One region of the Gordonia sp. ALPHA1B1 genome, then DNA from elsewhere that is predicted to be linked to it. Evidence: riboswitches for the same ligand, from Rfam matches in the RefSeq annotation. Region 1 holds a riboswitch; the other holds the start of a gene.

The links. Region 1 has a riboswitch for cobalamin ahead of FFS52_RS12645 (CbtB-domain containing protein). Riboswitches for the same ligand answer to the same signal wherever they lie in the genome.
Region 2: it holds a riboswitch for cobalamin, as region 1 does, so the genes downstream of both, FFS52_RS11595 (iron ABC transporter permease) here and FFS52_RS12645 (CbtB-domain containing protein) in region 1, are expected to answer to the same signal.

The regions. Positions count from the first base shown of each region.
Region 1 covers NZ_SCOC01000016.1:5,844-20,563, forward strand. The annotation lists gene FFS52_RS12605 (NAD(P)H-quinone dehydrogenase) at 1-229, shown strand, start outside; gene FFS52_RS12610 (hypothetical protein) at 339-1,742, shown strand; gene FFS52_RS12615 (hypothetical protein) at 1,739-2,188, shown strand; gene glpK (glycerol kinase GlpK) at 2,211-3,698, opposite strand; gene glpD (glycerol-3-phosphate dehydrogenase) at 3,775-5,517, shown strand; gene FFS52_RS12630 (pyridoxamine 5'-phosphate oxidase family protein) at 5,609-6,031, shown strand; gene FFS52_RS12635 (DNA-formamidopyrimidine glycosylase family protein) at 6,047-6,838, opposite strand; gene FFS52_RS12640 (ATP-dependent helicase) at 6,847-11,457, opposite strand; cobalamin riboswitch at 11,475-11,635, shown strand; gene FFS52_RS12645 (CbtB-domain containing protein) at 11,671-11,907, shown strand; gene FFS52_RS12650 (CbtA family protein) at 11,914-12,744, shown strand; gene FFS52_RS12655 (histidine phosphatase family protein) at 12,762-13,259, shown strand; gene FFS52_RS12660 (acyl-CoA dehydrogenase family protein) at 13,373-14,599, shown strand; gene FFS52_RS23760 (hypothetical protein) at 14,648-14,720, opposite strand, start outside.
Region 2 covers NZ_SCOC01000014.1:23,981-38,700, reverse strand. The annotation lists gene rplJ (50S ribosomal protein L10) at 1-94, opposite strand, end outside; gene FFS52_RS11655 (glycoside hydrolase family 76 protein) at 374-1,561, shown strand; gene FFS52_RS11650 (CocE/NonD family hydrolase) at 1,776-3,803, shown strand; gene FFS52_RS11645 (TIGR04338 family metallohydrolase) at 3,810-4,328, opposite strand; gene FFS52_RS11640 (YhjD/YihY/BrkB family envelope integrity protein) at 4,446-5,387, shown strand; gene FFS52_RS11635 (DUF2786 domain-containing protein) at 5,384-6,214, opposite strand; gene FFS52_RS11630 (DUF1275 family protein) at 6,225-6,926, opposite strand; gene FFS52_RS11625 (VOC family protein) at 6,999-7,460, opposite strand; gene FFS52_RS11620 (AraC family transcriptional regulator) at 7,457-7,933, opposite strand; gene FFS52_RS11615 (excalibur calcium-binding domain-containing protein) at 7,955-8,227, opposite strand; gene FFS52_RS11610 (hypothetical protein) at 8,378-8,770, opposite strand; gene FFS52_RS11605 (alpha/beta fold hydrolase) at 8,896-9,780, shown strand; gene FFS52_RS11600 (L-lactate dehydrogenase) at 9,783-10,736, opposite strand; cobalamin riboswitch at 10,854-11,032, shown strand; gene FFS52_RS11595 (iron ABC transporter permease) at 11,079-12,158, shown strand; gene FFS52_RS11590 (ABC transporter ATP-binding protein) at 12,182-12,988, shown strand; gene FFS52_RS11585 (ABC transporter substrate-binding protein) at 13,000-14,079, shown strand; gene FFS52_RS11580 (HNH endonuclease signature motif containing protein) at 14,285-14,720, shown strand, end outside.

The DNA.
Region 1 (14,720 bases):
TCTGCGCCGGGGCTTCGTGAAGATCTTCTGCCGGCCGGCCACCGGTGTGGTCATCGGCGGCGTCGTGGTCGCACCGAACGCCTCCGAACTGATCCTGCCCATCGCCCTCGCGGTGCAGAACAAGCTCACCGTCGGCGACCTGGCCCAGACGTTCTCGGTGTACCCGTCGCTGACCGGGTCCATCACCGAGGCGGCGCGGCAGCTGGTTCGGCACGACGACCTGGACTGAGCGCCGCCCGCCCACTGTGCACAGCCGGTGCCGGTGTGCGCCGCCGGCTGCGTCGTCACGGTAGGGTCGGACGAATTCGTTCGTCCCGGCCGGCGACCAAGGGGGTGTCGTGAGCTCGCCGCAGCAGTCCTACAACACCTACGGCAGTCGCAACGACCGCGCGTTCGCTCGCGGTCGCACGCAGTGGGCGGGCATGAGCATCGATGAGATCCTCGACGTCCTGAGCACGATGGAACCCGGTCGTGCCGGCGGTGACGTCAACACGATCCTGCAGGCGATCGAGTCCGTCCGCCGCGCGGCCGAACGGATGCACGCGATGTTCGGCGACGGCATGCTCGGTCAGGCTTCCGACGCGGCGCTGGAGGCGGGCCGGTCGCTGTCGGCCGATCTGGCGACGACCTCGGAGACCGCCGGTCAGATCGGGGATGCGCTGGCCGGCGCGACGGGCATCCTCGGGTCGGCTCGCGGGCAGGAGGGACGGTTGCGTGAGCTGCAGCAGCACATCCGTGACAATCCCGAGGACGCGCCGGCGGTCCGGCACGAGGTCGACCGGGCGATGACGGGCGCCTACTCCTCGCCGATGATCGGGCTGCAGCGCTCCCTGCCGAACGACCCGTCCGGGGCGAACGGGGTGACCGCAGGACTCGGCGGCGGGCCGACCGCAGGCGGTTCCGGGGCCGCGGGCTCCGGGCCGGACGCTCCCCGCGGTCAGGCCGCCAACACCGTCGACGCCGGCGACTTCGGGCGTGCCACTCCGACTGCCGGGCCGGTGCCGGTCGCTGCGGGCGGTCCACCACCCGGTGGCGGCGGACCCGGTGCGTCGTCGACGCCGCCAGGGCCTGCGGGTCCGGGCGGCGGACCATCCGGTCGTGGCAACACAGACGGCCCCGACGGGTTGGTGCGTGGTGGTCGGGCGACGCCCGAGTCGACGACCCGCGGCGCCGCGGCTCCGGGAACGCACCGGTCGGGAGGCGCCGACGGGATCGGTGAGAACAGCGGATCCGGTTCCGGTTCCGGTGCCGGTGCGCCGGCGAGTGGAGGCCCCGGGGTCCCGGTCGCGATGCCCGCTCCCGGCCTGCTCCCACCCGCAACGGCGCCGACGCCGACCCCGGGTGCCGGCGGCTCACCGACGCCGGCGAACCCCGCCGGGCCGGTTGCCCAGCGCCCGACGGGGACGCCGCTCGCCGGGGCACCGGGCGGCGGACGGCGGCCCGGCGCCGACGACGACAGCCACCGAGCCGCGCCGTACCTGCACACTCGGGAACACGGCGCGCAGCTCGTCGGCGACATGCCGCTCGTCGGTCCGCCCGTCATCGGCGACTGGATCCGGCAGGCCACCCCGGCGGTCGACGATGCCGCGCCGGCCGGGCCGGATCAGGCCTTGTCCCTGCGGCCCGCGGCACCCGGTGACGCCGTCTCCCGGACCCCCGTCGACGGTGCGGCGCAGGAGGTCTCGGACGACACCGATGCACCGTCGGGCGGTTCGGCCACGTCGAAACCGGAGACCGTGTGAACGCCGGGCTGAAGCGTGTCGACCGGTTACCGGGCGGCGTCGCCCGCCTCGTCGACTCGGTGCCCGACGAGGACCTCACGGCGTGTCTGCACCTGATCGTCGCGACCGTCCTGGACGTCACGGCGGTCTCGACGCCCGAGATCCGGGAGGCGATCAGCCAGTGGCGGCGGCAGGGCGGTGCGTCGACGGCCGGCATCGCACGTCTGCGGCTCGTCGCCGCACAGCACGACTTCGACGCCTTCGCGCATCAGCGTCGTGGCGACGTGGACGCTCAGCGCGACAGCTTCCGCCGCGCCCGCGCCGTCGACTGCCTGGTGGCCGCGATGTCGACGCCCGCCGCTGGTGAGTCGCTGCGCGATGCGCTCCGCGAATCAGCCTATGAGGCCGCCGCGGCGCTCGGCGGCACCGCCGGTGTGGTCGCCATCCTCGCCGACCACGTGATGTGAGGCGGCGGCGCCGTCGCGCCGGTCAGGTCAGGCCGAAGCTGTGCTCGACCGCCCGGTTCCACCCCGCGTAGAGGCGGTCGCGGTCGTCTGCGGCCATCCCGGGCTCCCACCGGCGGTCTTCGGCCCAGTTGGCGCGGATGTCGTCCTCGCTCTCCCAGAAACCCACTGCCAGCCCGGCCGCGTAGGCTGCGCCGAGGGCGGTCGTCTCGTTGACGACCGGGCGTACGACCGGGACGTCCAGGATGTCGGCCTGGAACTGCATGAGCAGTTCGTTCACCACCATCCCGCCGTCGACCTTCAGCGTCGACAGTTCCACCCCGGAGTCGGCCTGCATCGCCTCGATGACCTCACGCGTCTGGAAAGCGCTGGCCTCCAGCGCCGCCCGCGCGATGTGGCCCTTGTCGGCGAACCGGGTCAGACCCACGATGACGCCACGGGCGTCGGAGCGCCAGCGCGGTGCGAAGAGTCCGGAGAACGCCGGGACGAAGTAGACGCCGCCGTTGTCGTCGACCCCGCCGGCCAGTTTCTCGACGTCGGACGCCTGCGGGATCAGTCCGAGGTTGTCCCGCAACCACTGGATGAGCGAACCGGTCACCGCGATCGAGCCCTCGAGGGCATATCGCGCGGGCTGGTCGCCGATGCGGTAGCAGACGGTGGTGAGCAGGCCGTGCTCACTGAACACCGGTTCCGTGCCGGTGTTGAGGAGCAGGAAGTTCCCGGTGCCGTAGGTGTTCTTCGCCTCACCGGGCTCCAGACAGGCCTGGCCGAACGTCGCCGCCTGCTGGTCGCCGAGGATGCCCGCCAGGGGCACGCCGGGCAGCGGGCCGTTGCCGCGGAGCGCCCCGAAGTCGCCCGAGGAGCTTCGGATCTCGGGCAGCATGGCCATCGGTATGCCCATGTCGGCGCAGATCTCGGCATCCCACTGCAGGGTGCGCAGGTCCATCAGCATCGTCCGGGAGGCATTCGTGACGTCGGTGACGTGCTGACCCCCGTCCACGCCGCCGGTCATGTTCCACGCCATCCAGGAATCCATTGTGCCGAAACACAATTCTCCGTTCTCGGCGCGTTCGCGGAGGCCGTCCACGGAGTCGAGCAGCCAGCGGGCCTTGGGGCCGGCGAAGTAGGTCGACAACGGCAGGCCGGAGCGATCGCGGAACCGGTCCATGCCGACATCTCCGGCCAGCTCGGTGCACAGATCATCGGTTCGCGTGTCCTGCCACACGATGGCGTTGTGCACCGGCTTGCCGGTGTCGCGCTCCCAGATCACGGTGGTCTCGCGCTGATTGGTGAGGCCGCAGGCGACGATGTCCTTCGCGGTCAGTTCGGCCGACGCGAGGGCAGCGGCGCCGACGCGGCGGGTGTTACGCCAGATCTCGGCGGCGTCGTGTTCCACCCAGCCCGCGCGCGGGAAGATCTGTTCGTGTTCGAGCTGTTCGGCGCCGACGACGCGACCCTCGTGATCGAAGATCATCGCCCGGGTCGAGGTGGTGCCCTGGTCGATTGCCGCCACGTATTTGCCTGACCTACCCACGCCGGACAGTGTCGCACGCTGTCGAGGCCACAGAGATCAATTAGGCTCAGCAACCATGAACACCGAGTTCAACCCGGACCGGCCCGCCGACATGGGGCCCCTCTACCGCGCCGAGGCATGGCGGAGGTTCGGGGAGGAACAGTTCGACGTGGTGGTCATCGGTGGCGGCGTGGTGGGTGTCGGTGCCGCACTCGACGCCGCGACACGCGGTCTGCGCGTCGCGCTGGTCGAGGCACGCGACATCGCCTCGGGCACATCGAGCCGGTCGTCGAAGATGTTCCACGGCGGCCTCCGCTATCTCGAGCAGCTCGAATTCGGCCTCGTGCGTGAGGCTCTACGCGAACGCGAGTTGTCGCTCCGGTTCCTCGCGCCACATCTGGTCAAGCCGTTGCCGTTCCTGTATCCGCTCACGCAACGGGTGTGGGAGCGGCCGTATGTCGGAGCCGGCATCTTCCTCTACGACCGGATGGGCGGCGCCAAGTCCGTTCCCGGACAGCGTCATGTCACCCGATCGGGTGCCCTGCGCGTGGCCCCGGCACTCAAGCGCAGCTCGCTCATCGGCGGGATCCGGTACTACGACACCGTCGTCGACGACGCGCGGCACAGCCTCACGGTCGCCCGCACAGCGGCCAATTACGGTGCGGTCATCCGGACCTCGACCCAGGTCACCGGATTTCTGCGCGAATCCGACCGGGTGCTCGGAGTCCGGGTGCGCGACACCGAGAACGGCGATGTGACCGAGATCCGTGCCCACTGCGTGATCAACGCCGCGGGCGTGTGGACCGACGAGGTGCAGGCACTGTCCAAGCAGCGCGGGCACTTCAAGGTCCGGGCCTCCAAGGGCGTGCACATCGTGGTGCCGCGCGACCGGATCGTCAGCGAGACCGCGATCATCCTGCGCACCGCCAACTCGGTGCTGTTCGTCATCCCGTGGGAGACGCACTGGATCATCGGCACCACCGACACCGACTGGAACCTCGACCTCGCGCATCCGGCCGCCACCCGCGCCGACATCGACTACATCCTCGAACGCGTCAACGAGGTCCTGGTCACCAAGCTCAACCACGACGACATCGAAGGCGTCTACGCCGGCCTCCGGCCGCTGTTGGCCGGGGAGGACGACGAGACCTCGAAGCTGTCCCGGGAACACGCGGTCGCGACCGTCGCGCCCGGACTCGTGTCGATCGCCGGCGGCAAGTACACCACCTACCGTGTGATGGCCGCCGACGCCGTCGACGCGTGCGACGACTTCATCCCCACCCGGGTGGCGCCGTCGATCACCGAACGCGTCCCGCTGCTCGGGGCGGACGGTTACTTCGCGCTCATCAACCAGTGCGAGCACCTCGGACGCCGATTCGGGTTGCACCCGTACCGGATTCGCCGGTTGCTGAACCGCTACGGCTCGCTGATCGACGACGTGCTGTACTACGCCGACGGCGACAAGAGCCTGCTGCAACCGCTGGCCGCGGCGCCGCAGTATCTGCGCGTGGAGGTGGTGTACGCCGCGGTCGACGAGGCGGCGCTGCACCTCGAGGACGTCCTCGCCCGGCGGACCCGCATCGCCATCGAGTACTCCCATCGTGGCGTCGACTGCGCCGACGAGGTCGCCGACCTGCTGGCGCCCCTCCTCGGCTGGACCACCGAGCAACGCGACTTCGAGGTGGCGACCTACGTCGCGCGCGTGGAGGCCGAGGTGGCCTCGCAGCAGCAACCCGACGACGACTCCGCCGACGCCCTGCGCGCCGCGGCCCCCGAGGCCCGGGCCGAGATCCTGGAGCCGGTGCCCGTTCCGAAATGACGGTGGCTCCGGTCGAGTCGGGACGTTGGCCTCTGTCTCTGCCCCCTGATGCCGCGGCACGATCGGGGTGGGGGAAGAAGGAGACGAGATCATGGTCGACGAATCGGTTCGGGTGCTCACCCCCGACCAGGCCTGGGATCTGTTGGGAGTAGCCGAGCTCGGTCGGATCGCACTGAGCGTCGACGGCCAGCCCGACATCTTTCCGGTGAACTTCCATGCGACCGACGGCCGCATCATGCTGCGGTCCGGCGAGGGCACGAAACTGTCGGAGCTGGCGGTGAATTCGCGAGTGGCGTTCGAGGCCGACGGACACACCGACGCCGACGGGTGGAGTGTGGTCGCCAAGGGGACGGCACGCATACTGGTGTCGCTCCGGGAGATCGAGGCGGCCGACCAGCTGCCGCTGCGCCCGTGGATCGCGACGATGAAATACAACTACGTGGAGATCACGGTCGACTCGATCACCGCCCGCCGCTTCGAGTTCGGGCCCGAGCCCGAGCGCTACCCCGTGTGAGGGGCCTCGGCCGGATCACACCTGGCACCGGGGACACCAATAGACGGATCGTTCGCCGCCCGGGGATTCGAGTTCGCCCCGCTTCACCGGGGTGGCGCAGCGCCGGCACAGCCGCCCGTGGCGTCCGTACACCCACATCCGCGCATTGGGCGATGTGTTGCCCGTGGTGGTGCGGGCCGATCGCAAGCGGTTCGCCCACAGCAGGCGTCGGCTGAGGTCCACGACCGGCCCGAGGTCGACCTCGCCGACCGGGCGGGTCGGCAGGACCCGCCGCAGGAAGCAGATCTCGCTGCGGAAGACGTTGCCGATTCCCGCGATCAGCCGCTGGTCGAGCAAGGCCGCACCGATCGTCGCGTCCAGGTCGGAACCGAGACGTCGGATCGCCTCCTCGCGATCGAAGTCGTCGGCGAGCAGGTCGGGGCCGAGGTAGGCGAGCGCGGCGTCGGGGTCGGCGAGCAGTTCCAGTACGCCGAGGTCGAAACCGACCGCCTCATGGTCGGCGGTGCGCAGGACGGCGCGGGCCTGGTAGGCCGGGCGGCGCCACCGTTGCCCCCGCGGGTGCACGTGCCAGGCGCCCTCCATCTTCAGATGCGAGTGGATGCTGAGGGTGTCGCCGACACCCGGACCGCTCTCGGCGACGTCGATCAGCAGGTGCTTGCCCACCGATCGCACCGCGAGGACCTCGCGTCCGGAGAGGTCCGCGGTGGCCAGCGACGGGATGCGGAAGTCCGACGACTCGAGCACCCGTCCCGCGAGCCCCGCCCGCAGTCGTGCGGCGGCCGCGTAGACGGTGTCGCCCTCAGGCATGGTCCACCTCAGGCATGATCACCGAAACGCAGCCGGATGCCGCGCGGGGTCGTCGAGAATCCCGCTTCGACGAGCACCTTGCCGAAGTCGGTGGCGCGCACGGGTTCCGAGTCGATGTGGTCGATCGTCAGACGCGCGATCCGGCCCCGCCGGACCAGTGCGACCAGCGCGCCCGCGGCCGACTCCAGCCGCGGGATCGAGTCGCTGAACGTCAGCAGCGTCTTGCCGCCGCGTTCGACGAAACACACCACGTCACCGTCGACGATCACCACGAGCGCCCCCGGTTTGCGGCCCGGGCGGTGACCGGCCTCGGCGTCGCGAGACGCCGGCCACTCGAGCGCCGCCCCGTAGGGATTGGCCGGGTCCGTCGCGGCCAGCACGGTTGCCTCGCGGGGCGCTTTGCGATCGGGCAGCGCATGCCGGCGCAATTCGTCGACCGTGGCCGGCGAGGCGAACTGCGCCCCGCCGAGGCCGTCGACGTAGTAGCCGCGACGAACATGTCCGTTGTCCTCGAAGACGGTGAGCGCCTTGTAGACCCGCGCGAAGCCGCCGGTCACCTCCTCCGAGACCACGCTGCCGCGCGTGATCACGCCGTATCGGGTCAGCAACTGATCGCAGAGGCCCTGCGTGGCGATGGTCGGCTCGGTGGACGGGTGGTCGAGGGCGAACCAGCGGCCACTCGCCGTCGGCGACACCGGGGGAGCGACGGAGTGTTCGGTGAGGTACCGGGCCGACAGGCGGCCGGCCCGGAGCCGGGGTGCGCGCCCGCGTGCCCGATGCGCGGGCGCCGAGCGCGGTGCGGACGGGCTGCGCCGCGGTTGCAGCAGGGCGCGGACGGGCGCGAAGCTGTCGTTGCTGACCCGGCCCGCCCACACGAGGTCCCACAGGGCACTCTCGATGTCGGCGGCCGGCGTGGTGGTGCCGGTGCTGATGTCGGCGGCGATCTGTGGGAACCGCAGGGCACCACCGGGTTCGAGTGCGGCGGTGACCCCGTCGTGGACCGGGGTGGTGTCGATCTCGTCGGCGTCGGGCAGCGTCAGGACGGCGACGTCCGCGGGATGCAGCGCCACCCAGCCGTCGGAGTTCCCGATGCGGCCGTGTCCGGACCAGATGACCTCACCGGCGCTGAGCAGTTCGTCGAGCATCGGCGCTGCGTAATCGGACACCCGGGCCGGCAGTACGAGGGACTCCCACGCGGACGCCGGCAGCGGGAACCCGGCCAGCTGGTCGATGACCGTCGCCACCCCGTCGACACCCCGGAGCTGGGTGCCCGACGACGCGTGCTGCCAGTCGAGGAGGAACCGGGTGAGGACGTCGGTACCGACGGGAGCCACCTCGGCGCGGCTCGCCGCCAGGGAACCGCGTCGGATCTGACCCAGCACGTCGGCGTGACACCATTGCCCGTCCCGGGGGCCGGTACCGGCATCGGGCAGGAAGTCACCCTCGACGACGCGTCGCTCCGATGCGAGACGGTTGAGGGTGTCGCGCACGACCCCGGTCGCGATACCCAGAGCAGCGGAGGCCTCGGGCACGGTGAACGGGCCATGGGTGCGGGCGTACCGGCCGATGAGGTCTCCGACTGGGTCGGGCACCTCCTCGAGATAGGCCGCCGGGATGCCGAGAGGTGCGGGCACCCCGAGAGCGTCACGGAGGCGGGCGGTGTCGTCGATGGCCGCCCACAGCGCACGTGCGTTGTGGTTGACCGAGATGATCTGCCCGACCCGGTGCAGCTCGGTGAGCAGGTCGGCGGCCGGCTCGTCGCCGCGATACCGGGCCGCGACCTCCTCGGTGGTGAGCGGGCCCAGCCATCGCAGGAGGTCGACGATGTCCTCGGCGTCGCGCGCCTGACGCTCGGGGGACAGGCGTTGGAGCCGGGCGATCACGTCGGCGATGACCGCCGGATCGAGGAGCTCGCGCAGGTCGACGCGCCCGAGCAACTGGGCCAGCAGGCTGGTGTCGAGGGAGAGGGCGGCCGCGCGGCGCTCGGCGAGCGGCGCGTCGTCGGCGTACATGAAGGCTCCCACGTACCCGAACAGCAGCGACGCGGCGAAGGGAGAGGGGCTTTGGGTCTCGGTCTCCACCACCCGGATCCGGCGCGTGCGGATGCGGTTCAGCAGATCGAGCAGGGCGGGGAGGTCGTAGACGTCCTGCAGGCATTCGCGGACGGCTTCGAGCACGATCGGGAAGTCGGGGAACTTGGAGGCGACGGACAGCAGTTGGGCGCTGCGCTGGCGCTGCTGCCACAGTGGGGCACGCCGTCCGGGGTCGCGTCGCGGCAACAACAGTGCGCGAGCGGCGCATTCGCGGAACCGGGAGGCGAACATCGACGAGTCGGCCAGACCGTCGGTCACGAGCTGCTCGACCTCGTCCGGGTCGAGGAGGAACACGTCGGCACCGGGAGGGGCGTCGTCGGTGTCGGGCATCCGCAGGATGATGCCGTCGTCGGAGGCGGTGGTGGCGCCCTCGATGCCGAGGGTCTCCAGCAGGCGCTGCGAGATGGCACTGGCCCAGGGGGCGTGTACACGTAAGCCGTAGGGGGAGTGCAGGATCACCCGCCAGTCGCCGAGTTCGTCGCGGAACCTCTCGACGACCAGCGTGCGATCGGTGGGCAGGTGTCCGGTCGCCTCGCGCTGCTCGGCGATGAGTGTCGCGAGGTTGCTGCGGGCGTTGTCGGTGAGCCCGAGCCGGTCTGCCTGGTCGTCGAGCTTCCCGGGATCGGCGACCGACTGGGTGAAGGCACCGATCGCGGCGCCCAGTTCGGCGGGGCGTCCGATCGCGTCACCGATCCAGAACGGCAACCGGCCCGGTTGACCGAACGCGGGGGAGACGAGTACGCGGTCGTGGGTGATGTCCTCGATCCGCCAACTGGTGGCGCCCAGCGCGAACACATCGCCGACTCGGGACTCATAGACCATCTCCTCGTCGAGCTCGCCTACGCGAGTGGCCTTCTCGCCGACCATGAACACGCCGAAGAGTCCGCGGTCGGGTATGGAACCGCCCGAGGTGACGGCGAGCCGCTGGGCGCCGCGCCGGCCGGTGATGACTCCGGCGTCGCGGTCCCAGTTCACCCGGGGGCGCAGTTCGGCGAACTCGTCGGACGGGAAGCGGCCCGCGATCAGGTCGAGGGTCGCGTCGAAGACGCCCCGGCCCAGTTCGCGGTAGGGCGCCGCGCGCCGGACGACCTCGTACCAGTGATCGACCTCGAGGTCGTCGACCGCGGCCGCCGCGATGGTCTGCTGGGCGAGGATGTCGAGCGGATTCTGCGGGACCTTGATCTCTTCGATCGCGCCGTCGAGCATCCGGCCCACCGTCACCGTGCAGTGCAGCAGATCGGTGCGGTGCTTGGGGTAGAGGATGCCCTGGCTGATCTCGCCGACCTGGTGCCCGGCGCGGCCGATCCGCTGCAGTCCACTCGCCACCGACGGCGGGGACTCCACCTGGATGACGAGATCGACCGCACCCATGTCGATGCCGAGTTCGAGTGAGCTGGTGGCCACCACACACGAGAGCCGGCCTGCCTTCAGGTCGTCCTCGATCTGGGCGCGCTGCTCCTTGCTGACCGAGCCGTGATGGGCGCGGGCGAGAACCGGCTCGGCACCGGAGCTCGCGCCGCTGCCCATCACGAACGCCGGGGCGCCGCCCGCGACCGACGGATTGCCGGTCGGTTCGGCAGGCTCGCCGTGGCGCTCGGCGTGGATCTCGTTGAGCCGAGCGGTGAGCTTCTCGGCGAGGCGTCGGGAGTTGGCGAAGACGATCGTGGCGCGGTTCGCCTCGATCTGGTCGACGATCGAGGCCTCGACGTACGGCCACAACGAGCCGGCAGTCGGCGAGAACGCGTCGTCCAGCGCCGCGGGGTCGGCATCGGACACCGGCGGCGGGATGTTGGCCATGTCCTCGACGGGGACGTCGACGCGCAGGTCGAATGTCTTGTCGGCCTTGGGTTTGACCACCTGGCACGGCGCGGCGCCGGACAGGAACCCCGCGACCACCTCGGGCGGGCGGACCGTCGCCGAGAGGCCGATCCGCTGGGCGGGTTTGTCCAGCAGTTCGTCGAGGCGCTCGAGGGTCAGCGCGAGATGGGTACCTCGTTTGGTCGCGGCGACCGCGTGGACCTCGTCGACGATGATCGCCTCCACGCCGGTGAGACTCTCCCGCGCGGCCGAGGTGAGCATCAGGTACAGCGACTCGGGGGTGGTGATGAGGATGTCGGGTGGGGTTTTGACCAGCGCACGCCGATCGGCGGCGGAGGTGTCGCCCGACCGCACGCCCACGGTGATGTTGGGCTCCGGAAGGTTCAGCTCCTGGGCCGCCCGGGTGATGCCGGTCAGCGGTGCGCGCAGGTTGCGCTCGACGTCGACGGCCAGCGCCTTCAACGGCGAGATGTAGACGACCTTGGTGCCGGCGGGACGGTTGCCGGCGTCGGCGGCGAGCCGATCGAGGGCCCAGAGGAACGCGGCGAGGGTCTTCCCGGACCCGGTCGGTGCGATGACCAAGGTGTTCGCGCCGTCGGCGATGGAGGTCCAGGCGCCCTTCTGCGCAGCGGTGGGCGCGGTGAACGCACCCGAGAACCACCGCCGGGTGGGGGCGGTGAAGCGGTCGAGCACCGAGGGGCGGGGCATCTCTCCACTATGTCGCACGCGTACGACAGAACGCGGTATACAGTCTCCTCACGCCTGTACGGGGAATCCGGTGAGAGTCCGGAACGGTCGCGCCACTGTGAACGCAGCCCAGATCGACACGGTCGACGTGACGGGGCATGCGTGAGTCAGGATGCCGTGCCGGCGTGCACCACCCGTGAACTCTCCGACGCGAGATCGGCGAAAGGACCCACCATGACAGCTCCCCGTACCCAGGCGGCATCACCGGTCGCCCCGGCCCGTGCCCTGCCCGTTTCGAACATCTCCGTCGCGAGCGCGGCGCTCTGGCTCAGCCTGACCGTGCTGCTCGCCGGGCTGGCGTACTACTTCCTCGGTTACGACCAGGGAGTCGTGTCGGTCTTCGGTTCCGACACCCACGTGCACGAGTTCGTGCACGACGCCCGCCATTTCCTCGGCTTCCCCTGCCACTGAGTCGACATGGAGAAGAAGTTCATCGGCGCCGGCCTGCTAGCAGGTCTGATCGCCGGCATCGTCTCGTTCGTGTTCGCGCGGTTCTACCTCGAACCCGTCGTGGGCAAGGCCATCGACTACGAGAGCGCCCGCTCGGCGGCCGAGGAGGCCCTGGCCCATGCCGCCGAACCGGGTGGTCACACCCATGGTGAGGGCGGAGAGTTGTTCACCCGCGCGATGCAGGAGAACCTCGGCGCGGGGATCGGCAACGTCGTGTTCGCGGTCTGCATGGGTGCGTTCTTCGCGGTGGCGTTCACGGTCTTGTGGAGCCACGTCGGCAGCCGTCACCCGGCCACGGATCCCCGTGCGGTCGCGGGCGTGCTCGGCGGCATCGGTTTCGTCGCCGTCTTCGCCGTCCCGTTCTTCGCCTACCCGGCGAATCCACCTGCCGTCGGCGACGACGACACCATCGGCGAACGAACCGGTGCCTTCCTCGCCATCACCGTGTCGTCGGTGATCCTCGCCATCGCGGCGGTGGTCCTGGCGTCGTGGTTGCGCCCGCGCATCGGTGGGTTGGTCTCGGCGGTCGCCGCCACGGTCGCCTATCTGGCCGGCATCGCTCTCGTGCTCGCCTTCCTGCCGTCGTTCAGCGAGGTCCCCGGCCCGGTCCGCGACGGCGCCGGACAGGTCGTGTTCCCGGGCTTCCCCGGTGACGTGATCGGGGATTTCCGGGTGTATGCGATCGCCAACCAGGTCATTCTGTGGACGGTTCTCACCGTCTCGTTCGCTCTGATCGTGGGGGCGATGGCCCGGTCGCAGGCGACTGACCGCGCTCGCGCGGTCTCCGTGCCGAACTGAGGCGATCACTGCCCGGCATGCAGATCATCACCGCCGGTCGCACCGGCCCCAACCGGTCGGTGCGGTTCGGCGGTGACCCGGTTCTCGATCAGCGTGGTCGACGCGACGTGCTCGCTCTGAGCGCGTCGCTCACCCGCCCGATCGACATCTGCGGCCCGGAGGCGGCGACCCGCGCCACCGCCGAGATACTCGGCGCGACAGGCGGCCTCATCGTCGACGACGCGCTGCGGACGCTCGATGTCGGTGCGTGGTCGGGCCTGTCCCCGGAGGAGATCGACCCCGTCGACCTCGGCGGGTGGTTCACCGACCCGGAGGCCCGCCCGCACGGGGGTGAGAGTGTCGCGCAGTTCGTCGACCGAGTCCATGCCTGGCGTGCCGGGCAGGCCGAGCACGGCGATGGCTACGTGGTGGTCGCGATGCCGGTGGCGCAGGCCCTGCTGTGCGTCGATGCGGACGGGTTCTTCGCGCGGGAGGTGCGTCCGGCCACCCTCTACACCTGCACCGATGCTCGGTAGGAACAGATCTGCGACGACGTACCTAGACATCGGCAGTGACTCCTGACACAGTTGGGGACGACAAAACTGAAACGTGTTCGCCCCTGCGCGGACACCGGTCTGGGAGTGTGACGATGTTCGAGTGGTCCGAAGAAGATCTGATGGTTCGGGACGCCCTGCGGGCGTTCATCGACAAGGAGATCCGGCCACATCTCGACGAACTCGAATCCGGCACGCTGCCGCCCTACGACATCACTCGCAAACTGCTGTCGAGCTTCGGTGTCGACGCGATGGCCAAGGACGCTCTCGAGAAGGAACTCGAGGCCGAGGCCAACGGGGAGAAGAAGAAGCCCTCGGGCGACGGCGGCGGTATGGGCGGCTCGATGTTCATGATGGTCAACATCGAACTGGCGGGGGTCTGTCTCGGTCTCGTCGCATCCCTGGGCGTGAGCATGGGCCTGACCGCCTCGACCATCCGCGGCAAGGGCACGCTCGCCCAGAAGAAGCGGTGGCTGCCCGAACTGGTCACGATGGAGAAGGTCGGCGCCTGGGCGATCACCGAACCCGACTCCGGATCGGACGCGCTGGGCGGTATGAAGACAACGGTCCGTCGCGATGGTGACGACTACATCCTCAACGGGCAGAAGACCTTCATCACCAATGGCCCCTACGCCGACACCATCGTCGTGTTCGCCAAGCTCGACGACGGCAGCGGCACCCCGATGCGGGACCGTAAGGTCCTGTCGTTCGTCCTCGACAAGGGGATGCCGGGACTGACCCAGGGCAAGCCGTTCAAGAAGATGGGCATGATGAGTTCGCCGACGGGCGAGCTGTTCTTCGACAACGTGCGCGTCGGCAAGGACCGCCTGCTCGGCGAGACCGAGGACACCGGTTCGGACGCGCGCGGATCCGAAGGCGCCAAGGCCGGTTTCACCGCGGAGCGGGTCGGGATCGCGGCCCTGTCGCTGGGCATCATCAACGAGGCGCAACGGCTTTCGATCGACTACGCGAAGAACCGCAAGCTGTGGGGCCAGGAGATCGCACAGTTCCAGCTCATCCAGCTCAAGCTGGCCGAGATGGAGGTCGCGCGCATCAACGTCCAGAACATGCTCTTCAGTGCCCTCGAGCGGGGCAAGGCGGGCAAGCCGCTGAGCTTGTCCGAGGCGTCGGCGATGAAGCTCTACTCGTCGAAGGCGGCCACCGACGTCGCGATGGAGGCGGTGCAGTTGTTCGGCGGCAACGGTTACATGGCCGAGTATCGCGTGGAGCAGCTTGCGCGCGACGCCAAGTCGCTGATGATCTACGCCGGCAGCAACGAGATCCAGGTGACCCACGTCGCCAAGGGGCTGCTGCGGGGCTGACGAACAGGCCCGGTCGTGTGGGAGAACGCCGACACGATCGGGCCGGGTTCAGGCGACCTCGCCGGCCCGGACCTCGACCGTCTGCGGCGTGGTGCCGGGCGTCGGCGACACGAGCGTCAGG
Region 2 (14,720 bases), on a different contig from region 1:
ACAGGCCACGGTATTCCGTGACAACCGTCGCCGTGGAGCTCTTGAACTGCTCCGCGATCTCCGCAACTGCGGCGACCTTTTCGGACTTGGCCATACTTCGCCTCCTCTCCTCGTCACTATGAGTTGGTCGAGTCCAACAAAAGAGCGACGGGCATCGGGAGGCGATCGAGGGCGGAGACGACAAACGCCCCGGCACACAGGCACGGGGCGTGAACGCACACACTGATCGTGTGGAGCGACATTCCTCGTTCATCCTGCGTGGGCCGGCGACCTCGTCGCGCCTTCGTCCGGGAAATCCCGACGACCAACGGTCTCTGGTTGAACCGATACGACACACGGGTGTGCATCACATCGACGACTAGGCTACGCGGACGTGGACGAACAATCCAAATCGTCGGACCTGCGGGACCCCAACGCCCGCGCACAGGCCGCCGCGGACGCCATCTACGACCGGCACCTGCAGCGGGCCTTCTGGCTGCCGGGGACACGTGCCGGAGCCGTCGCCTGGCCCATCGGGCGCGTGCAGGCCCAGTTCGGATCCTGGCATTACTGGTGGCAGGCACACCTCGTCGACCTGCTCGTCGACGCCGCGATCCACCGTGTCGGCTCGGACCGCTCCTTCGACCCCGACGTCGCCGACGACGCCAACCGGTTGCTGCGCGGCATCCGGATCCGCAACGGCGGCCGCTGGACCAACAATTATTACGACGACATGGCGTGGCTGGGGCTGGCCATCGAACGCGCCGACCGGCATCTACACCTCGACCATGCGAGCGGACTCCGCGTCCTCGCCGCGCAGATGCTCGACGCCTGGGTGCCCGCGGACGGCGGCGGCATCCCCTGGCGCAAGGCCGATCAGTTCTTCAACGCACCGGCCAACGGCCCGGCCGCGATCCTGCTGGCACGCACGGGTCACGTCGAACGCGCCGTGGCGATGTGCGACTGGATGGACGCCAACCTCGTCGATCCCGACACCCATCTGGTCATCGACGGTCTCAAGAAGCTGCCCGACGGTTCACTGAAACCCGAGACCGGCACCTACACCTACTGCCAGGGCGTCGTGCTGGGCGCCGAACTCGAGGCGTTGCGGGCGACCGGAGATCGCCGGCACCTCGACCGGCTGGCCCGGCTGCTCGGCGCCGTCGAGCACCACTCCTGCACAGACGGGGTGATCAACGGCGGAGGCGGCGGCGACGGCGGCCTCTTCCACGGCGTGCTGGCCCGCTACCTCGCACTCATCGCCACCGACCTGCCCGAGGTCGACGGTTCGGATGAACTCCGTACGCGGGCAGCCCGGATCGTGACCCGAAGCGCGGACGCCGCGTGGGCTCATCGCACCGAGGTCGCCGGACGGGTGATCTTCTCCAGCGACTGGCGACGAACCGCGGTGATCCCGACCGACGCCGGCACGAAAGCCCAGTTCGTGGCGGGCGCCGTCAATCCGTCCGAGGTCCCGGAGCGGGATCTGTCGGTGCAGTTGTCGGCGTGGATGGTGCTCGAGGCGGCGGCCGCCATCGACCTGGGTTTACCTGAATGTGACCAGGAACACACGCAGGCATGACCAAAAGACGCCCCCTCGTTAGCCATCCGATACCGCCGCTGAGTTATCCTTCAGCGACTACGTGAAGTGACCTGGACCACACTGTAATCCGCAGCCAGCGGACGGGCCGGGAAGCAAGCGACCGACACGACGGGGTGTCGGTGTCCACCCGGCCGTCTCGATCCGTGCAACAACTCGCGGGTGCGACACCTCATCCCAGGCAGGGTGATGCACCATGACGTACCAGCTGGATCCCACACAGCCGCGCGCCCGCGTCGCTCCGTCGACGCGAACCCGCACCACTGGTGCGCCGCATTTCGGCACCCTCCCCCTCGGTGATCCCACCGGCGGCGCCGACGGTATCCGCTGGCGCGAGCAGGTCGACGGCAAGCAGCTCTACCCGCGCGTCGTCATCGACCGGAACGTCTCCATCACCATGAGCGACGGCGTGGTCCTGCGCGCCACGGTCATCCGGCCCGCCAACCGGTTCGGGCAGACGATCCTCACCCCCTATCCCGCGGTCATCAACATCAACCCGTACAACCGCGCGGCCATCGACTTCATCGACCAGACCCTCCACGCCCCCGTCCTCGGCAAGGCACTGCACACCGCATCCCGGTCGATGGACGCGACGGGCACGGCCCTCGAGGGACTCACGACGCTGACTCAGACCCTGTCGGGCGGGGTCTTCGACGTCTTCGGCATCAACCGCAACCTGGTGCGCAGCGGATATGTGCAGGTGGTTGTCGACGTCCGCGGAACCGGTGCGAGCCTGGGCAAGTGGCAGATCCTCGGTCCTCGCGAGCAGCAGGACTCGGTGGAGGTCATCGACTGGGTGACCGAGCAGGAGTGGTGCGACGGGACCGTCGGGATGGCCGGCTGGTCGTACTCGGCGATCAACTCGCTGCAGGCCGCGGACAAGCGGCCGCCACAGCTGAAAGCCGTGTTCGCCGTGGAGGGTTGCGACGACCTGGTGCGCGACATCTACATCACCGGCGGCATGCCGTCGGCCTTCATCCCGGTGTGGTTGTCCGCGGTCAACATGCTCAAGTGGGTTCCCAACCCCGCCAACGTGATCCGCGACCTCGTGCGCGGCGACGCGGTGCGCTGGGCGATCGACCGGGTGAAGTCCCCGGCCACCGAGATCCCCTCGCTGCTGTGGGGGTTCCTCACCGCCCGTGATCCACGCATCTTCGACGACCCGTACTTCGACGCCCGCGACCCGATCGTCGATCGCATCGAAGCACCCACCTTCACCGTCGGCGCCTGGCATGATCTGTTCGGCCGCAGTGCAACCGGTGTGTATGAGCGCCTGCAGATGGAGCCGGGCCGCAAGCAGATGATCGTCGGCGACGGCTATCACCTCGACGTGGGGTCGGGATACGGCGGCAAGTTCGCTCCCCCGCGCCTGGACGTCCTCGAACGCGCGTGGTTCGACCGCTGGCTCAAGGGGCACCGCAACGGGATCGAGCACTACGGGCCGGTCACCATGCTGCAGCAGGGCGGTGCGTGGACCGCGGGCCAGAGCTTCCCCCGTCCCGGGGTGGCCCCGACGCGGCTCTACCTGACTGCCGAACCGTCGTCGACCGCCGACCATTGCGTTCACGACGGTTCGCTGAGCGCCACTCCCGCACAGGGTGTTTCGTCCCTACACGTCCGGCCCGACACCCGGGGGCTCCGGTCCCGGGACATGACCCAGGTGACCGCGGGGGCAACGCTGGCCCTCGGCGCGGACTTCGCCCGGGATGCGCGATACCAGGAGCGGGGCGCGTTGTCGTTCACCACGGAGCCGGTCGGAGAGGCCACCCCGATCAGCGGCGCCATGAACTTGCGCCTCAACGTCGCCACCACGGCACACGAGGCCGTCTGGGCGGTGACCGTGAACGACGTCGCGCCCGACGGTACGTCGGTCGTCCTCACCAACGGCGCGCTGTCGGCGTCGAATCGCGCACTGGACCAATCGAAGTCGACGTACGCCGACGACGGCAGCCTGCTCTCGGCGCACCACTATCTGTCCCGCAAGCGCAAGCTGCCGGTGCCCGCCGACGAACCGATCCGCCTCGACGTCGATCTCGTCCCCACCGACGCGGTCCTGCAGCCGGGCCATCGGCTCCGGGTCGACGTCTACGCCGCGAGCCTGCCGCGCTACCTGACGCTCGTGCCCGACCTCATCAAGGCACGCGGACGACGACACCAGCGTCTGGTCCTCGACCCCGACCACCCGAGCCACCTGACGCTGCTCGCCGGCGACGGGCTGCGCTGAGGTCGTTCACCCCACCCCGGAATCCGACAGCACGACGCGATAGACGAACGCGGCTTCGGGCCCCAGTACGAGCCCGACGAGTTCGATGAGCGTCAGCACGAATCCGCGCCCGTGAGCCGGGCCGGTCGTGCCGTCGAGGTGATGGGCGAGCTCGTGCAGCACCACCAGTTCACGCAGCGCCCAGCGTCCGTCGGCCGCGGACGGGATGGCGATCTCGGCGGCGACCGGCACACCGTCGGATCTGCGAACCCGCGCCGCATAGTGGGCGGACCGCTGGCCGCGCCGTTCGCGGACCGATACCGGGTGCGACGCGCGCTCGAAACTCGACCGCACACCCGGCAGCGCGAGCACGCGGCCCACGTAGTCGTCGACGGCGTCGATCGAGGCGAAGCGCGCCTCCGCGGGGAGGGTGACCTCGGTGCCGGCGAGTTGCACCGTCCGTGACGACGACACGTTGTCGAACAGGCGATGCACGAGGTGCTCGGCCTCATAGAATCGTGCGCGCCCGGTGTCCCGTTCACTCACGGCATCGCCGATGATGAGAGACCCGGCGCCGGGAGCGAAGCGAGCGGGCCGAGGAGCCACGGCGCCGGGAGCGAAGCGAGCGGGCCGAAGCTCACCCCGGAGCCGATGGGAGACTTCATGCGCCGTCCCGACCTCGATGCCGTACGCGAGCGCGTGATGCGACTGCCCGGCGCCTCCCTGATGCTCCGCATCGTCATCGACATGGCTCGGGGTAATCTCACGGACCGGTCGATGACCCTGGCCGCGCAGGCCTTCACCTCGATCCTCCCGGTCGTGATCCTGGTGCTCACCCTGCCGGGCGCCAGCGTCGTCGACGACGCACTGACCCAGCTCGGTATCCCCGTCAGCAGTCTCGACACGCCCACGATCGACGACCCGACCTCGGCGACGACCTTCGGCATCGTCGGTGCGCTGATGACCATCGCCGGCGCCACCTCCCTGTCCCGTGCTCTCGGCCGAATGTATGTGTCGATCTGGGACGTCGCCAAACTGCCGTGGAGCAGCTTCTGGCGATGGGTCGTCGTCGTCTTCCTCATCCCCGCCGCGGTCACCGTGCAGGGTCTGTCCACCGGAGTGGAGGCCACCTCGCTGTTTGGCATGCACATCGGCGATCGGGGCGTCCTGGGAATCGGGCTCATCGTCGCCGTGACCGTGTTGATCTGGTCGGTCACCTTCACCGCGATCCCGCGGCTCCTGGTGTCGTCGCAGGTACCGATGAAGCTGCTCGTCCTCAACGGCCTCGGTACCGGCATCCTCATCACCGCCCTGCTCGCCGGCAGCCGCGTCGCACTGCCGACGCTCGCGGCGGGCACCATCCGCAGTTACGGCACCCTCGGTGTCGTCTTCGTCGCGATCAGCTGGCTGTTCGTGTTCGCGCTGATCCTCGTCGTCACCGCCATCGTCGTGCACGCCGTGGCAACGGACGAGGGTCGTCTGGGCCGGTGGGTGCGGCGGTGGGCCGGCACACCGACACCGTTCGTCCCGCACCCGTCTGCATCCTGGTACGACCGGCCTCCCGGGAGTCCGGTGGACGCCCCGCCCACGCGCGTGGAGCCCTAACCCTCCAAAGCGCCACGCGCACCGCCGAACTCGCGGTCGGCACCGATCTTCGCGCGACGTCCCGCGCGGTCGCCGGCGCGGCGTGCGGCCTCCGAGTAGCCGGCCGAGGCGCTCGACGGACGCCACGTCCCGCGGGCGCTCGACTCGGTCCGGTAGAAGTCGGTGACCTCGATCTCCTTGTTGCGCAACGCGACCGCCGTCGAGCGCGTGGTCTCCCCGGAGTCGCGTTCGGCGGCCAGGGCCTCCGCACGCGCCGCGTCGCGGGCCTCGGCGAGACGCTTGCCGATGCGTTCGGCGAACGCCGACTGGAAGTTGAGCCGCGCCGTGATCGGCGACAACGGCTTCTCCTCGATCACCCGCCGGGCTCGCCACCCGTTCCCGCGGGTGACGACCCGCGCGAACGTCTCGCCCTTGTAGGCACCCGACCGCAGGTAGGCGTCGCTGGCCGCGACCATCTGCACGATCAGCGACGTGTAGAGGGCCTCGCAGGCGTCGATGTCGGCTTCGTACCCGTAGGCGAGCACGAAGGTCGAGTTGCTCGCCACGTCGACGGTCACGTCGTTGGCGGCGGTGATGGCAACGAAGAGCTGCACGTAGGTCCGCAGTCCGCGTTTGCCGGGCTCGCCGATCGCGATCTGTCGACTGATCGGGGTGACCTTCTTGCGCGCCGCGGGGTCGTGGGCCCGCGCTACCGCCAGGTCGATCGACGACGCCGTCGCGAGCCGCTGGGCGGCCTGCATGAAGGTCTCGGCCTCGTGCTCGTTGTCGGTGTTCTCCGCTTGACGGAGAAGGGCGGAGATCCGGGTGAGCAGCTTGTCGTCGCGCATGTAACTCAGACTATCCAGCGGCAAGATCGGTTCCATCTGAGCGCGAATTGCCCCGAGACAACGTCTCGGCAACCCGAAGGAGGAGGGTGCAGGCGGCGATCGCGACCCCGGCCCACAACCCGGCGACACCCCAGTGACGTTCTGCGAAACCGCCGCACACCGCGCCCAGGACGAACACCGGCCACAACCAGAACACCGCCAGCCACGCCCACGGTCGATCGGTACCCAGCGAGGCGACCAGCTCGTGCGCGGACTTCACCAGCGTGCCGGTGACGTACGTCAAGCCGCCCGGCACCGCCGACGTGTGCGACAGCGCCGAGTTGATCGCGCCGGTCGCCGTCGCCACCACGATCATCCCGGCCGTCGGCGACGCGGTCAGCGCGACAACGGTGCCGGCGAGAAGCGTCACCGTCACGGCCACGAGAACCCAGACCGGCGAGTGCTGTCCGCCCCAGCGACCGAGTGCCGCGCCGCCCACGGCCCCGCCGAAGAAGGCCGCGACGAGTCCGGCGACGATCGCGATCGTCGACCACCGGCCCGCGGCGGTCGACGCTCCCAGGATCGTCGAGTTGCCGGACATGAACGCGACGAAGCTGCCCTTGAGCACGACGAACGCGATGGCGTCGATGAGCCCGGCCAGGAACAGCAACGCCGCCGCGATCGCGATGTCCGGGTGGTTGCTGCTCAGGTACTTGTCGAGTCGGACCGCCATGGGCACGAATCTAACGCCTACTCCGGTCGCGGCCGGATCGTTGCCCGCATCCGACCCATGGCCCTGGACCGGTCAGCTGTCCGGTGGGGCCCACCGCGCGATGTCGGCGTCTGCGACCGGCCGGTCCGCGGTCGCCCGCTGGGTCATCCGCAGCTGGTTCCCGAACGGATCCCGGAACGCACAATCGGTGCCGTAGGGCTGGTCTTCGGGGTCCTGGGTGAACTCGACGCCGCGTGCGACGAGCGCCGCGTGGGTGCCGCGGCAATCGTCGGTCGACAGGATCGTCACCGGCATCGCCCCCTGCGTCACGAGGTCGCGGATCTTCGCGGCGGTCTCGTCGGAAAGCGCGGGCGGCCCGGGCTTCTCGAGCAGGATGAGCCGGTCGGGTTGACCGGGCGGCGCGATCGTCAACCACCGCATGAAACCCATGTCGACGTCGGTGTCGACCGTGAAACCGAGTGTGCCGACGTAGAAGTCGAGTGCGACGTCCTGATCGAGGACGTAGACGGAATGGATACCGATGCCGTTGATCATGCGCCCGACGATACGACCGGCGGCCCGGTCGGCGCTTCTCCGAAATCGCTCACTTCGGCCGCTCGCGGGACCCCGGTGGCAGCATCGCTCGGCCTGGTCCACCGGCGCACGAAGCAACCGGGAACGGGAATCGGAGCGACACGCTGCCGGTAGGCCGTGGGACTACAGCAGACGATTCGGCTGAACGTCCGGCCGAACGTGCCAGGACTGTCGTAGCCGACCAGCAACGCGACGTCGAGCACCGGGACGTCGGTGGTCCGAAGGAGGGCACAGGCTCGCTCGATGCGCCGACGCTGCAGGTAGCGGTGCGGCGTCTCCCCGAACACGGCCCGGAACCGGCGGATGAAGTGCGACGGCGACATCAGCGCGATGCGGGCGAGCGTTGCGATGTCGAGGTCGTCGGCGTAGGAGCGGTCGATGGCGTCGCGCGCACGGAGCAACCGGCGGTTCTCGTCCTCGACCTGGGTGAACACGTCACCCAGTGTGACGCACGCTCAGTGCTTCTCGCAGGCGATGCCGTCCCCGTCGCGGTCGCTCTCGGAGTTCGCCTCGTACAGTTCGTCGTCGACGGTGAACGTCGTGACCGGCGTACCCGACGTCGAGTCGACGGCGCCGGTCTTGCCGACACCGTGCGGGTAGTCGCCGCGCAGTTCGGTGCAATTGGCGTAGTCGGTTGCCGCCGCGGCGGGTGCCGCCACCATCAGCGGAGCGACCGTCATCGACGCCGCGGCCAGGAATCCGAGAACCATCTTTCGCGAGCGACGCATCGTGCTTGACCTTCTTCGTAGTGTCCCCCGACACCTCAACGTGACGAGGTGACACTACGGGTTCCGGCCGGCGAACAGCGCATGCGACGCGAAGATTGGTCCGGCCGACGGACACGCCGTCGGCCGGACCCGGGATCGGAAGGCGCGGGGTCAGCGGCGGGGTTGCTCCTTGAGCAGGACGTTGCCGGTCGGGATGCCGCCGAGGATGTACGTCGTACCGGTGTAACCGTTCTTGGTACGCCGATACTCGACCCGTTGGTACCACTGCACGGGCGGGTCCGCGGTCAACGCGACGACGCCACCACTCTTCGTGTGCTGGATCTGCTGACGCGACAGATTCCACGGTCCGAGTCCGTAGTAGTCGGTGTACAACCCGTTGCCGATGACCCGGACGTTCGACTCCGGGGTCGGGATGACCCCGTAGATGAGCTGCTGATGTTTGTAGTTGCCCGGCTTGATCTTGGCGCTGGAATCACCCGCGCCCACAGTCAATCCGAATACTGCTGTTCCGGCGATCAACGCCCCCGCTATCAATCTCTTCACGACGGCAGACGCTAGCAGCGTCGACGTCGGGTTCCATCTCGCTTTCCACAGCCTCCGGCAAGCCTGCCATCCGACAACGCGTATTGGTACAGTCCGGCCAGGCAATCACCGACAGCGGGGGAACGATGAGCAGGAACGACGTCGAGTTCGATTCGTCCGGGACGACATGCCGGGCCTGGTGGTACCGGCCCGAGGGAACCACTCCGGCACCGGTCATCGTGATGGCACACGGGCTCGGTGCGGTCCGGCGGATGCGCCTGGACGCGTTCGCCGAGCGTTTCACCGCCGCGGGATACTCGTGCCTGGTGTTCGACTACCGCCACTTCGGTGACAGCGACGGCGAACCGCGACAGCTGCTGTCCATTCGCCGCCAACTCGACGACTGGGCCGCGGCAATCGCCTTCGCCCGAACACTCAGCGGTGTCGACACCTCACGGATAGTGCTGTGGGGCACCTCCTTCGGCGGCGGACACGCCCTCGTCGCGGGCGAACGCGACGGCCGGGTGGCCGCGGTGATCTCCCAGTGCCCCTTCACCAGTGGAACAGCCTCCACCGCTGCCCTGGGAGTGGCGTCCGGGGCAAAGGTGACCGTGCGCGCGCTCGCGGATCTGGCGGGTTCGGCACTGGGCCGTCCGCCGGTCACCGTCGGCCTCGCCGGTGCGTCCGGCTCGGCCGCCTTGATGACGGCACCCGACGCGGTGTCGGGATACCTGCCGCTGGTGCCCGACGACCTGGAGTTCATCAACGAGGTCGCCGCGCGGGTCGGTCTCGCCATCCCGCTGCACACGCCTGGTCGGTCATTGCGAAAGCTCACCTGTCCCACGCTCGTGTGCATCTGCGACGAGGACACCGTGGCGCCGGCCGGACCGACTGCCCGGTACGCCCGCCGCGCCCCGGCAGCGCGAGTGATTCGTTATCCGGCAGGACATTTCGACATCTACGTCGGCGCCGACTTCGAGCGGGTGGTCGCCGATCAGCTCGAGTTCCTGCGCGGGACCGTCCCCGTGTGACGTCAGAACCCGAACCGCGCCTGCATCCCGCGCAGCGTTTCCGCCGATGCCAGCAGACCCGCCCGCTCGGAGTCCGACAGCGGGACATCGAGCCGGGTCTGGGCACCACCGCGGTCGACGACGGTCGGCAACGAGAGGCACACGCCGTCGAGCCCCTCGATACCGTCGGCCCGCGTCGACACCGGCAGCACCCGGTGTTCGTTGTTCAGGATCGCTTCGACGATGCGCGTCGAGGCCAGACCGATCGCGTAGTTCGTCGCCCCCTTGCCCTCGATGATGGTGTACGCGGCGTGCACGACCTCGTGGTGAATACGTTCGCGCGCAACGACGTCCATCGCCGGACGGCCGGGTAGCGGCGTCCACGAGGTGAGCGGCACGCCCCCGATCGACGCCGAACTCCACAGCGGGATCTCGCTGTCGCCGTGTTCGCCGACGATGTAGGAGTGCACGCTCTGTACCGCGACCCCGCAGTGTTGCGCGATCAGGAATCGCAGCCGGGACGAGTCCAGCACCGTGCCCGACCCGAAGACCTGGTGCGGTGACAGCCCGCTGATCTCCTGGGCGGCGTAGGTGACGATGTCGACGGGATTGGTGACCATCACATAGATCGCGGTCGGGGCCACCGCCAGCACCCCGGGGAGGATGGCTCGTGTGAGACCGATTGTGGCCTCGGCCAATTCGAGGCGCGACTGCCCTGGCTTCTGCTTCGCGCCGGCGGTGAACACGACGACGTCAGCGTCCGCGCACACCGACACGTCGTCGGATCCGATGATGTCCGCGCGGGGCACGAACTCGAGGCCGTGGGACATGTCGAGCACCTCGGCGGTCACCTTGGCGGCGTTGATGTCGAGGAGGGCGATGGTCCGTGCGACACCTCGGATGAGGGATGAGTAGGCGATCGCGGTGCCCACCGCACCCGCCCCGATGATGGCCAGTTTCGTGTCTCGTACGTCCATCGGTTCACCGTTTCCGCGTCGGGTTCATCGATCGTCGGCACCCAGCGTAGGTGCTCGCGTGCCGGCTGTCCGGGCTGCGCCGGCCGACCGCGCGTTCGGTCGGCGGTCGATGTTGATAGCGTGAGCGCCGAGAACGGTCACACCCGCACACGTGGGTGTCAGGGAACCCGGTGTGAATCCGGGACTGGCGCGCAACGGTATGGGAGACGGATTCGGCGCGGACACCGGGGCGACCCGGGAAGGCGCCGGCGCCACGATCCCGAGTCCGATTACCGGCCGTTCTCGCTCGAGTCCATCGTGTATCTCGCGCACAGATACCCAGACCGATAGGCAGTACCACCCGTGTCCCGTCGTACCGACGGCACGACCGAGAGCGCGACCGCCCCGTCGGTCCGGCGACTCCCGTCGACGCCGCTAGCCGCAGTATTGTTCGTCCTCACCCTCCTCAGCATCGCCCTGGCCACCGCTTTCGGCGCGGAGACCATCCCCGTCGGCGACGTGTGGCACACCGTCGTCGGCCGGATGACCGGGGCTGAGCTCGACTCCGCGCACGCCGTCATCATCTGGGATCTCCGGTTGCCCCGGTCCGTGCTGGCCGCGCTGGTCGGAGCCGGGCTGGCGCTGGCCGGCGCACTCATGCAGGCCCTGGTCCGCAACCCACTGGCCGAGCCGTACCTGCTGGGTGTGTCCGCCGGCGCGGCGGTCGGGGCCACCGCGGTGATGACCCTCGGCGTGCTCGCGGGACTGGGCGTCTGGGCGCTGTCCGGCGGGGCGCTGCTCGGCGCGCTGGCCGCCACCGTCACGGTGTACCTGGTGGCCCGCGCCCAGGGCGGGCTGACCGCGCTGCGACTCATCCTGTCCGGGGTGGTGTTGTCCTCGGCGTTCATGGCGTTGTCGTCGCTGCTGGTGTTCACCGCCGCCGACCCGCACGCCGCCGACAACGTGATGTTCTGGATGCTCGGCAGCGTCGCGGGCGCCACCTGGGCGAAAGTGCAGATCGCCGGGGCGGTCGTGCTGGTCACCGTCGTGGCCATGCTCGCCATCCACTCCTGGCTCGATGCCTACGCGGCCGGCACCGACACCGCGACGTCGCTGGGCGTGCCGGTACGCGCGATGCGCAACGCGCTGTTCGGTGTCCAGGGTCTCCTGGTCGGCGTGCTCGTCGCGGTGGCGGGCGGCATCGGCTTCGTCGGTCTCATCGTCCCGCACGCGGCGCGACTCCTGGTCGGCGCCACCCACCGCGCGATGTTGCCGGTGGCGGTCTGCGGCGGTGCGCTCTTCCTGGTGTGGGTCGACGTCATCTCGCGGGTGGCGGCCGCACCGCGCGAGATGCCGCTGGGCATCGTGACCGGACTGATCGGGGCGCCGATCTTCCTGTTCCTCATGGGACGACGCCAATACGTGTTCGGGGGTGGCTCGTGACCGACCCCGCCCGCGCATCGTCGATGTCGTTGCGCGCGAACGCGCTTGCGTGCCGTCGCGGTGGCCGCGTCGTACTGCGGGATGTCGATCTCGCGGTCCCCGCCGGCACCCGACTGGCCATCGTCGGGCCCAACGGTTCCGGCAAGACCACCCTGCTGCGCACGCTGTGCGGTCTCGAACGACCAGTCGCCGGCACCGTCGAGGTGAACGGAGACGACCTCCACCACATCCCCTCCCGACGCCGCGCCATGTCGATGGCGGTGGTCGGCCAGGAGGAACAGCCCTCCGCGGAGCTGACGGTCGCCGAGGCGGTCGGCCTCGGCCGGACCCCGTACCGGTCGGCCTGGTCCACCGGGAGTTCCGACGACAAGACGGTGGTCGATCGCGCGTTGATCCAGGTCGGGCTCGACGGCTGGGGCACCCGCTCGTGCACCCAGCTGTCCGGCGGCGAACGGCACCGCGTCGTCCTCGCCCGCGCGCTCGCTCAGCAGACCCCGATCCTGGTGCTCGACGAACCCACCAATCACCTGGACGCCGCCTGGCGACTACGACTGATGGAGGTTCTCGACGAGCTCGACGCCACCGTGGTCGCGGCGATGCACGACCTCGACCTCGTGTTGCGTCACTTCGACTCCGTCGCAGTGGTTTCCGACGGCGGTGTCATCGTGCACGGGCCACCGGTCGAGGTGCTGACGCCGGCTCTGCTGGCCGACGTCTTCGAGGTGTCCGGCACCGTCGTCGACCATCCATCGACGGGCCTGCCCCATCTGCTCCTGAACACTCCCACCACCACACCCGCCCCCAGCACTCTGACGAAAGACATCCCGTGAGAGGACATCCTTTGACCATACGTACGTCCCGAGTCCACCCGACCGTCGCCATCGTGGCGGCGGCTCTGACGCTGGGAACTGCCACCGCCTGCGGTGCCGACAGCACTGTGGCGTCGGAAAGCACTGTCGCCATATCGAATTGCGGAGCCGACGTCGCTTACCCGCAACCCCTCGACCGGTTGTTCGTCAACGACGGCGGCATGATCGCGATCGCACTCGCCGCGGGTGCCCGTGACAACATGGTGGCGGTCAGCGCGCTCGCCCGGGGCAAGGACGTCCTGCGGCTGGAGTACGGACCCCAGGTCGACACGCTGAACGAGGTCGCGACCGAACGTCCCACCCTCGAGAACATCGTCGCGGCGAAACCCCAAGTGCTGTATGCCGGATACAACTACGGCATGAGCGAGTCGCGCGGGATCACACCCGAGATCCTCGCCGGACACGGCATCGACGTGTACCAGTTGTCCGAGGCGTGCCGGCAGACCGAGGGCGAGGCGCAGCGCGGCACCATGGACCCGTGGGTCGCGCTCGACACCGATCTGCGCAACATCGGCACCCTCACCGGCAATCCCGAGCAGGGCGCCGCCGCGGCCGACGAGGTGGCCGACCGCCTCGAGAAGCTGCGCGCCGCACCACAACCCGCCGCGAAACCGACGGTCTTCGTCTTCGACAGCGTCTCGGACACCATCTTCTCCTCCGGATCCTTCGGCGGCCCGCAGGGCATCATCGACGCCGCGGGCGCGCGCAACGCGACCGAGGACATCGAGGACACCTGGACCGCCGTGAGCTGGGAACGCCTCACCACCGCGGACCCCGACGTCATCGTGTTCGTCGACTATCCCGGCCAGTCGGTCGAGGAGAAGATCGCCGCCTTGCGCTCGAATCCGGCGAGCCGGAACCTGAAGGCGGTGCGCGAGAACCGCTTCGTGAACCTGCCGTACGCGATGTGGGTGTCGAGCCCACTCAACATCGACGCCGCCGAGATCATGCGCGGCGTTCTCGAGAACCACGGCCTCGCACCGGAATCCGGTATCACCCCGTCCCTGGATGTCGCGCAATTGGACCTCGGGGGCAACAACTGGCTGGAGTGAGTCGCGGGACGCCCCGTTGAACACGTGGGGCCGCGGCGATCGTCATGCCGCCGCCCCACGGAGTAGTCGGTGGACCCCCTACCACGAGGCACCGACAAGTTACCGGCTCCGAATAGCGTTGCACAACATCAGTTTTGGCTTGCAACGCGCTCGCAACGGTGTACACTCGAACGTACATTCGCGGCAACGGTTCTCGGGGGTGACCATGTCTGACGAACAAGCGGCGCGGCGACCGCGCGCCCTCGAGTTGGTGGCCGACCTGCACCGCATCCTCGGTGAGTTGCAGACCGTGGACCTGTCGCCGTGTACCGATGCCGAACTCGCCGACGTGGCCGCGGAGACCGAGCGCGCGATCGCGCGTCTGACCGTCGCCGGAGACCGGCAGATCGATCAGGTCGAGGCCCGCGACCTACCCCGCAAGGCCGGCTGCCGCACCCTCATGCAGTACATGACCCACCGGCTACGAGTCTCGAACCCGATGCGCCGCCGTAAGCAGATGGACGCCACCGCCCACCGGACCAGCCTCGGCGGCGAGGTCCTCCCACCCGAATACCCCTGCCTCGCCGAAGCTTTCGCACAAGGCACAGTCGGCACCGCCCACGTACAAGCCACCCTCGACGTCCTCGACCGCATCCCCGGCA